One region of the Streptomyces sp. NPDC026589 genome, then DNA from elsewhere that is predicted to be linked to it. Evidence: riboswitches for the same ligand, from Rfam matches in the RefSeq annotation. Region 1 holds a riboswitch; the other holds the start of a gene.
The links. Region 1 has a riboswitch for glycine ahead of gcvT (glycine cleavage system aminomethyltransferase GcvT). Riboswitches for the same ligand answer to the same signal wherever they lie in the genome.

Region 1 (3,207 bases):
CGCTGGCGGGGGTGCCGCCATTCGGCAGCGGCACCCAGACGGAGCTGCGGCCGAGCACTTCGACCAGGCGGCCGCCCGCGTCGGGGACGCCGAGCGAGGCCGTCAGCACCTCTTCGAGCTCGTTGGCGGGCCACCCCTGCTGGGGGTGTGCCGGTGCGGGTGCCGGAATGTCCACTGCCTCTGTGCCCTCTCTCCACCGCCTCGGCCGCGCCCGGCGGCCACTGCTCCGGCCAGCACCTTAACGGTCAGCGGGCGGTGGAGGCCTCGGCGGCCGTGAAGGAGATCCGGTCGAGCGCTCCCGCGGCCTCGCGGTCCAGCAGCACCGCGGAGGTGCAGCCGGCGGGCAGCAGCCCCTGCTCGGTATCGCGGAGCAGCCGGGCGACCGCGTGCCGGTGGCGGGCGAAGGCATAGCCGGAGACGCCGCGCCCCCGCTCGCGCTGCCCCTGCCGCGCCACCTCGGGCGTCACGTCGAGCAGGATCAGATGGAGGGTGCGGCCCCGGCTCACGGCGTGCCGGGCGAGCCAGCGGCGTACCCACGTCTGGGTGCCGCAGTCGTGCACGACGACGGATTCACCGGAGCGCAGGGCCTTCCAGAGGCCGAGGTAGTGCGCGGCACGGACCAGGGGGCGGTAGAGGGCGTAGGGCAGTAAGCGGGGCAGGGCGGCGGCCCAGCTGTCGCGGGTGTTCTGGGAGTCGATGGCGCGGCCCTGCGCGGCCCGCCGGATGAGGGTCGACTTCCCGCTGCCGGGGAGCCCGGAGACCACGACGACGTCACCGGCGGTGAGGTCGAGGCTGTACCGGCCGCAGGCGGTGCGCCCGCGCAGGTCGCGTACCACCGGCGCGCCCTCCGTCAGCAGCTCCCGCGCGGGAGCGCCGGGCTGTGCGGGCATCGCGCCGTGCGCGACCCCCGCGGTCGGTGCCGACCGCTGCAACGTCATCGCCCATCCCCCTGCCGTCGTGTCCCCCACGCCTGCCCCTGAAGTGTAAAGAAAAGGCAATGCGGCACAAGCGGCCCAGGGCCTGTCGTCGCCGTCTTCACCTTCTCGGGGGCCGGACCCCCCACTCTCCCGCCATGCATGCGATGATGACCCCGCCAACTGCATACCGGCCGTTCGAATCCGCGCGGGAGAGTTCCGGCCACAGTGTGAGCCGGGCGCCGAAGGAGCAAGATCCTCCCTTGAATCTCTCAGGCCCCGTACCGCGTGGATGAGGCAGATCTGAAAAGCGAGCCGTTCCGCGGCTCCACCCAAGGTGCAAGCCGAGCCCCCTGATCCGGGGCGCCCTCCAGGGGCATACCCCGTCGGGGGCTATCGGCGAACCTCTCAGGTTCCGATGACAGATGGGGAGGATTCGTCCTGACGTCGTCATGCCCTGGAGCCGTATCCATGAGCACTGCCCCCCGTCTCACCGCCCTCGACGCACTGCACCGCTCGCTCGGCGCCACCATGACCGACTTCGCGGGCTGGGACATGCCCCTGCGGTACGCCAGTGAGCGCGACGAGCACAACGCCGTACGCACCCGGGCCGGTCTCTTCGACCTGTCGCACATGGGCGAGATCACCGTCACCGGGCCCGAGGCCGCCGCCTTCCTGAGCTACGCGCTGGTGGGCAACATCGCCACCGTCGGCAACGGCCGGGCCCGCTACACGATGATCGTCCAGGAGGACGGCGGGATCGTGGACGACCTGATCGTCTACCGCCTGGGCGAGACGGAATACATGGTGGTCGCCAACGCGGGCAACGCGCAGATCGTGCTGGACGCGCTGGCCTCCCGCGTCGGGGGCTTCGACGCCGAGGTGCGCGACGACCGGGACGCGTACGCGCTGCTCGCGGTCCAGGGACCCGAGTCGCCCGCCATCATGAAGGCCGTCACCGACGCCGACCTGGACGGGCTGAAGTACTACGCGGGCCTGCCGGGCACGGTCGCCGGGGTTCCGGCGCTCATCGCCCGTACCGGTTACACCGGCGAGGACGGCTTTGAACTCTTCGTCGCGCCCGAGCACGCCGAGCAGCTGTGGCGGGCGCTGACCGAGGCCGGCTCCCCGCACGGCCTGATCCCCTGCGGGCTCTCCTGCCGGGACACGCTGCGCCTGGAGGCGGGCATGCCGCTGTACGGGCACGAGCTGACGACCGCGCTCACCCCGTTCGACGCGGGCCTGGGCCGAGTCGTGAAGTTCGAGAAGGAGGGCGACTTCGTCGGGCGCGAGGCCCTGACCGCCGCCGCCGAGCGCGCCGAGACCGCCCCGCCGCGCAAGCTGGTGGGCCTGATCGCCGAGGGCCGCCGGGTCCCGCGCGCCGGTTTCCCGGTCGTGGCCGACGGCAAGGTGATCGGCGAGGTCACCTCCGGAGCCCCGTCCCCGACGCTGGGCAAGCCGATCGCCATGGCCTACGTGGACGCGGCCTTCGCCGCCCCGGGCACCGAGGGCGTGGGCGTGGACATCCGGGGCACGCACGAGCCGTACGAGGTCGTCGCGCTGCCGTTCTACAAGCGCCAGAAGTGATCTTCCGGAAGGACCGGCGGTAACCGGACCTTCCCGACCCCGCGCAGGCGTCACCGAAGCGACGCGCGCGCAGACGTCACAGAGCACACGCCACAGAGCACACGCCACAGATGCGGACGTCACAGAAGTGACGTACCTCCGTCTCACACCGTAAGACCACCGTTCGTCAGCACTCCCCCGCGTACAGGAGAATTCAGGTCATGAGCAACCCCCAGCAGCTGCGGTACAGCAAGGAGCACGAGTGGCTGTCGGCCCTCGAGGACGGCGTGGCCACCATCGGCATCACGGAGTACGCGGCCAACGCGCTCGGTGACGTCGTCTTCGCCCAGCTCCCGGAGGTCGGCGACACGGTGACCGCGGGCGAGACCTGCGGCGAACTGGAGTCGACCAAGTCCGTCAGCGATCTGTACTCGCCGGTGACCGGTGAGGTGACGGCGGCCAACCAGGACGTCGTGGACGACCCCTCGCTGGTGAACTCCGCTCCCTTCGAGGGCGGCTGGCTGTTCAAGGTGCGCGTCGCGGAGGAGCCGGCCGACCTGCTCTCCGCCGACGAGTACACCGCGTTCTCCGGCAACTGAGACCTTAAGGGACCCCCTGATGTCGCTTCTGAACTCCTCCCTCCACGAGCTGGACCCGGACGTCGCCGCCGCCGTCGACGCCGAGCTCCACCGTCAGCAGTCCACCCTCGAAATGATCGCCTCGGAGA
Region 2 (3,207 bases), on a different contig from region 1:
GCTGGCGGCGTTGGTGCCGTGCGCGGAGGAAGGGATGAGGCAGACGGTGCGCTGGTCGTCCCCGTTGGCCCGGTGGTACGCGCGAACGGCCAGCAGACCCGCGAACTCGCCCTGGGAGCCGGCGTTGGGCTGGATGGACACCGCGTCGTAGCCGGTGACCTCGGCGAGGCGCTCCTCCAGCTCACGGATGAGGGAGAGGAAGCCCTGCGCCTGGTCCGCGGGGGCGAACGGGTGCAGCGCGCCGAACTCGGGCCAGGTGATCGACTCCATCTCGGCGGTCGCGTTCAGCTTCATGGTGCAGGAGCCGAGCGGGATCATGCCGCGGTCCAGCGCGTAGTCGCGGTCGGCGAGCTTACGGAGGTAGCGCAGCATCGCGGTCTCGGAGCGGTGCTGGTGGAAGACCGGGTGGGTCAGGATGTCGTCGGAGCGCAGCAGCCCCTCGGGCAGCGCGTCGGCGACCGTCGCGTCCAGCGCCTCGATGTCGCCCTCGGCGCCGAAGGCGGCCCAGACGGCGGAGATCTGCGCGCGGGTGGTGGTCTCGTCGCAGGCGATGGAGACCTGGTCCGCGTCGACGAGGCGGAGGTTGACCCCGCGCTCCCGGGCGTCCGCGACAACGGCCGCGGCCCTGCCGGGGACGCGCACGGTCAGGGTGTCGAAGAACGCGCCGTGCACGACGTCGACACCGGCACTCCGCAGGCCGTCGGCCAGGATCGCGGCGAAGCGGTGGGTGCGCCGGGCGATCGTCCGCAGCCCGTCGGGGCCGTGGTAGACCGCGTACATCCCGGCCATGACGGCGAGCAGGACCTGCGCGGTACAGATGTTGCTGGTGGCCTTCTCGCGGCGGATGTGCTGCTCGCGGGTCTGGAGGGCCAGGCGGTAGGCCTTGTTGCCGTCGGCGTCGACGGAGACGCCGACGAGGCGGCCGGGCAGGGAGCGGGCGAACTTCTCGCGGACCGCCATGAAGCCGGCGTGCGGACCGCCGAAGCCCATCGGGACGCCGAAGCGCTGGGTCGTGCCGACCGCGATGTCGGCGCCGAGCGCCCCGGGCGAGGTGAGCAGCGTGAGGGCCAGCAGGTCGGCGGCGACGGTGACGATCGCGCCGAGCTCGTGGGCCTGCTCGATGACGGGCTCGACGGCGCGCACGGCACCGGAAGCGCCCGGGTACTGGAGCAGGACGCCGAAGACGCCGCGCTCGGCGATCTCGGTGGGGATGCCGTCGCTCAGGTCCGCGACGACGACCTCGACGCCGGTGGGCTCGGCGCGGGTCTCGATCACCGCGACGGTCTGCGGCAGGGTGTCGGCGTCGACCAGGAAGACGCCCTTCTTGACCTTGCCGACGCGCCGGGCGAGGGCCATCGCCTCGGCGGCCGCGGTGCCCTCGTCGAGCAGCGAGGCGCCGGAGGTGGGCAGCCCGGTCAGCTCGGCGACCATCGTCTGGAAGTTGAGGAGGGCCTCCAGGCGGCCCTGCGAGATCTCCGGCTGGTACGGCGTGTAGGCCGTGTACCAGGCGGGGTTCTCCATGACGTTGCGCAGGATGACGGGCGGCGTGAAGGTGCCGTAGTAGCCGAGGCCGATCATCGGGGCCAGCACCTCGTTGCGGTCGGCCAGCGACCGCAGCTCGGCCAGGACCTCCGCCTCGGTGCGCGCCGAGGGAAGGTTCAGTGCCTCCGCGCTCTTGATCACGTCGGGCACCGCGGCGGCGGTGAGCTCGTCGAGGGAGCCGTAGCCGACCTGGGCGAGCATCTTCGCCTGGGCTCCGGCGTCGGGCCCTATGTGACGCTGCTCGAACGGAATGCCCTGCTCCAGCTGGGAGAGCGAAGTGCGACGGGGGGTCATGGTGGAGGCCTCCTGGTCTGTCACGACCTGCGAGGGGCACCACGGCGCGGGTGCCCGTACGGCCTCCCCCTCTGTCATCTCAACCTGAGAGCTTCACCGGCGCGCCCGGGGCGTGCCGACTTTCACCGTCGGTGAGGGTCGAGTCCGCCTGGGCCTGCGCCCGCACGGAATCGCCCTGCTTTCCAGAGTGACCTCGTCCGTGCGGTACGGGGGCCTGAGAGATTCCGGGGAGGAGTTGCTCCTTCGGCGCCTCCGGATTCTGCACCGGAGGACTCTCCCGCACGGGGTCAGCAGCCACTGTCAGCCTACCAGCGGCCCCCGCGCCGGAGTTCTCGAGTGGCCGACGCCACGGATCTGCACTTGTGTGGTGCTGGTGGAGCGACAGCGTCCACCCTGAGCAGCTGCGACCAGTGGGAGGCACTGTGCAGACCGATATCGATCCGCGCCGCCTGATCGGCCGCAAGGCATTCGATCGCCAGGGCGCCAAGATCGGAACGGTGGATGAGGTCTATCTCGACGACGCGACGGGGGTGCCCGAATGGGCGGCCGTCCGCACCGGCCTGTTCAGCAGGGACGCCTTCGTCCCCCTGGAACCCAGCGAATTCGTCGAGGACGCGCTGCGCGTCCCGTTCGACCGCGCGTTGATCAAGGGCGCGCCGGACTTCGGGGTCGGCCGGCATCTCTCGCCCGAGCAGGAACTGCAGCTCTACCGCCATTACGGGCTGGACTCCCCGCCCCCGGCGGAGTCGGCGCCCGACCGGGACTTCGGCAGGCTGGCGGGCCAGGAGGAGTAGTCGGCCGCTTCACGGACGAGCGGCAGCGGGTCGGCGGGCCGCAGCAGCGGATCGTCGACGCGGAACGTCAGCACCCGGCCGGGTGCGCTCCACGGTTCCTCGAACCGGACGGTGACCCGGCCCACGCCGCTCCCCTGCACCCAGCCGTGCCCGTGCTCCTCGTGGTGCACGTCGTGCCCGGCGGGCCAGCGCCGCGCGGCGAGCAGCTCCGCGCCCTCCGGCTCGGGCTCGGCCGCCACGTTCTCCTCGTCGCCCTCCACCGGCGCCCGGTGCCCCTCCTGGGCCCGCTGAGCGAGCTCCCGGGCGTCGGCGGCCTGGGCGAACAGGTCCTCCTGGGTGTAGTCGGCCAGCCCCGTCACACCGACCCCCAGCAGCCGTACGCCCCCCGTGGTGTCGACGGACTCCAGCAGCCGCCCCGCCGCCTCACGGACCACTGTGGGGTCGTCCGTGGGGCCTCTGAGCGTCTCGGAGCGGGTCAGGGTGGAGAAGTCGTAGCGGCGCACCTTCAGCACCACCGTGCGGCCCGACCGGTCGGCGGCGCGCAGCCGCTCCACGCACCGGACGGCCAGCCGCTCCA

Region 2: it holds a riboswitch for glycine, as region 1 does, so the genes downstream of both, gcvP (aminomethyl-transferring glycine dehydrogenase) here and gcvT (glycine cleavage system aminomethyltransferase GcvT) in region 1, are expected to answer to the same signal.

What each region holds. Positions count from the first base shown of each region.
Region 1 covers NZ_JBEZYG010000006.1:65,994-69,200, reverse strand. Annotated here, with positions in the region: gene AB0F29_RS12220 (enhanced serine sensitivity protein SseB) at 1-175, opposite strand, end outside; gene AB0F29_RS12215 (AAA family ATPase) at 246-938, opposite strand; glycine riboswitch at 1,114-1,211, shown strand; gene gcvT (glycine cleavage system aminomethyltransferase GcvT) at 1,386-2,501, shown strand; gene gcvH (glycine cleavage system protein GcvH) at 2,702-3,079, shown strand; gene glyA (serine hydroxymethyltransferase) at 3,099-3,207, shown strand, end outside.
Region 2 covers NZ_JBEZYG010000029.1:9,604-12,810, reverse strand. Annotated here, with positions in the region: gene gcvP (aminomethyl-transferring glycine dehydrogenase) at 1-1,836, opposite strand, end outside; glycine riboswitch at 2,029-2,126, opposite strand; gene AB0F29_RS35105 (PRC-barrel domain-containing protein) at 2,259-2,630, shown strand; gene AB0F29_RS35100 (DNA polymerase IV) at 2,552-3,207, opposite strand, start outside.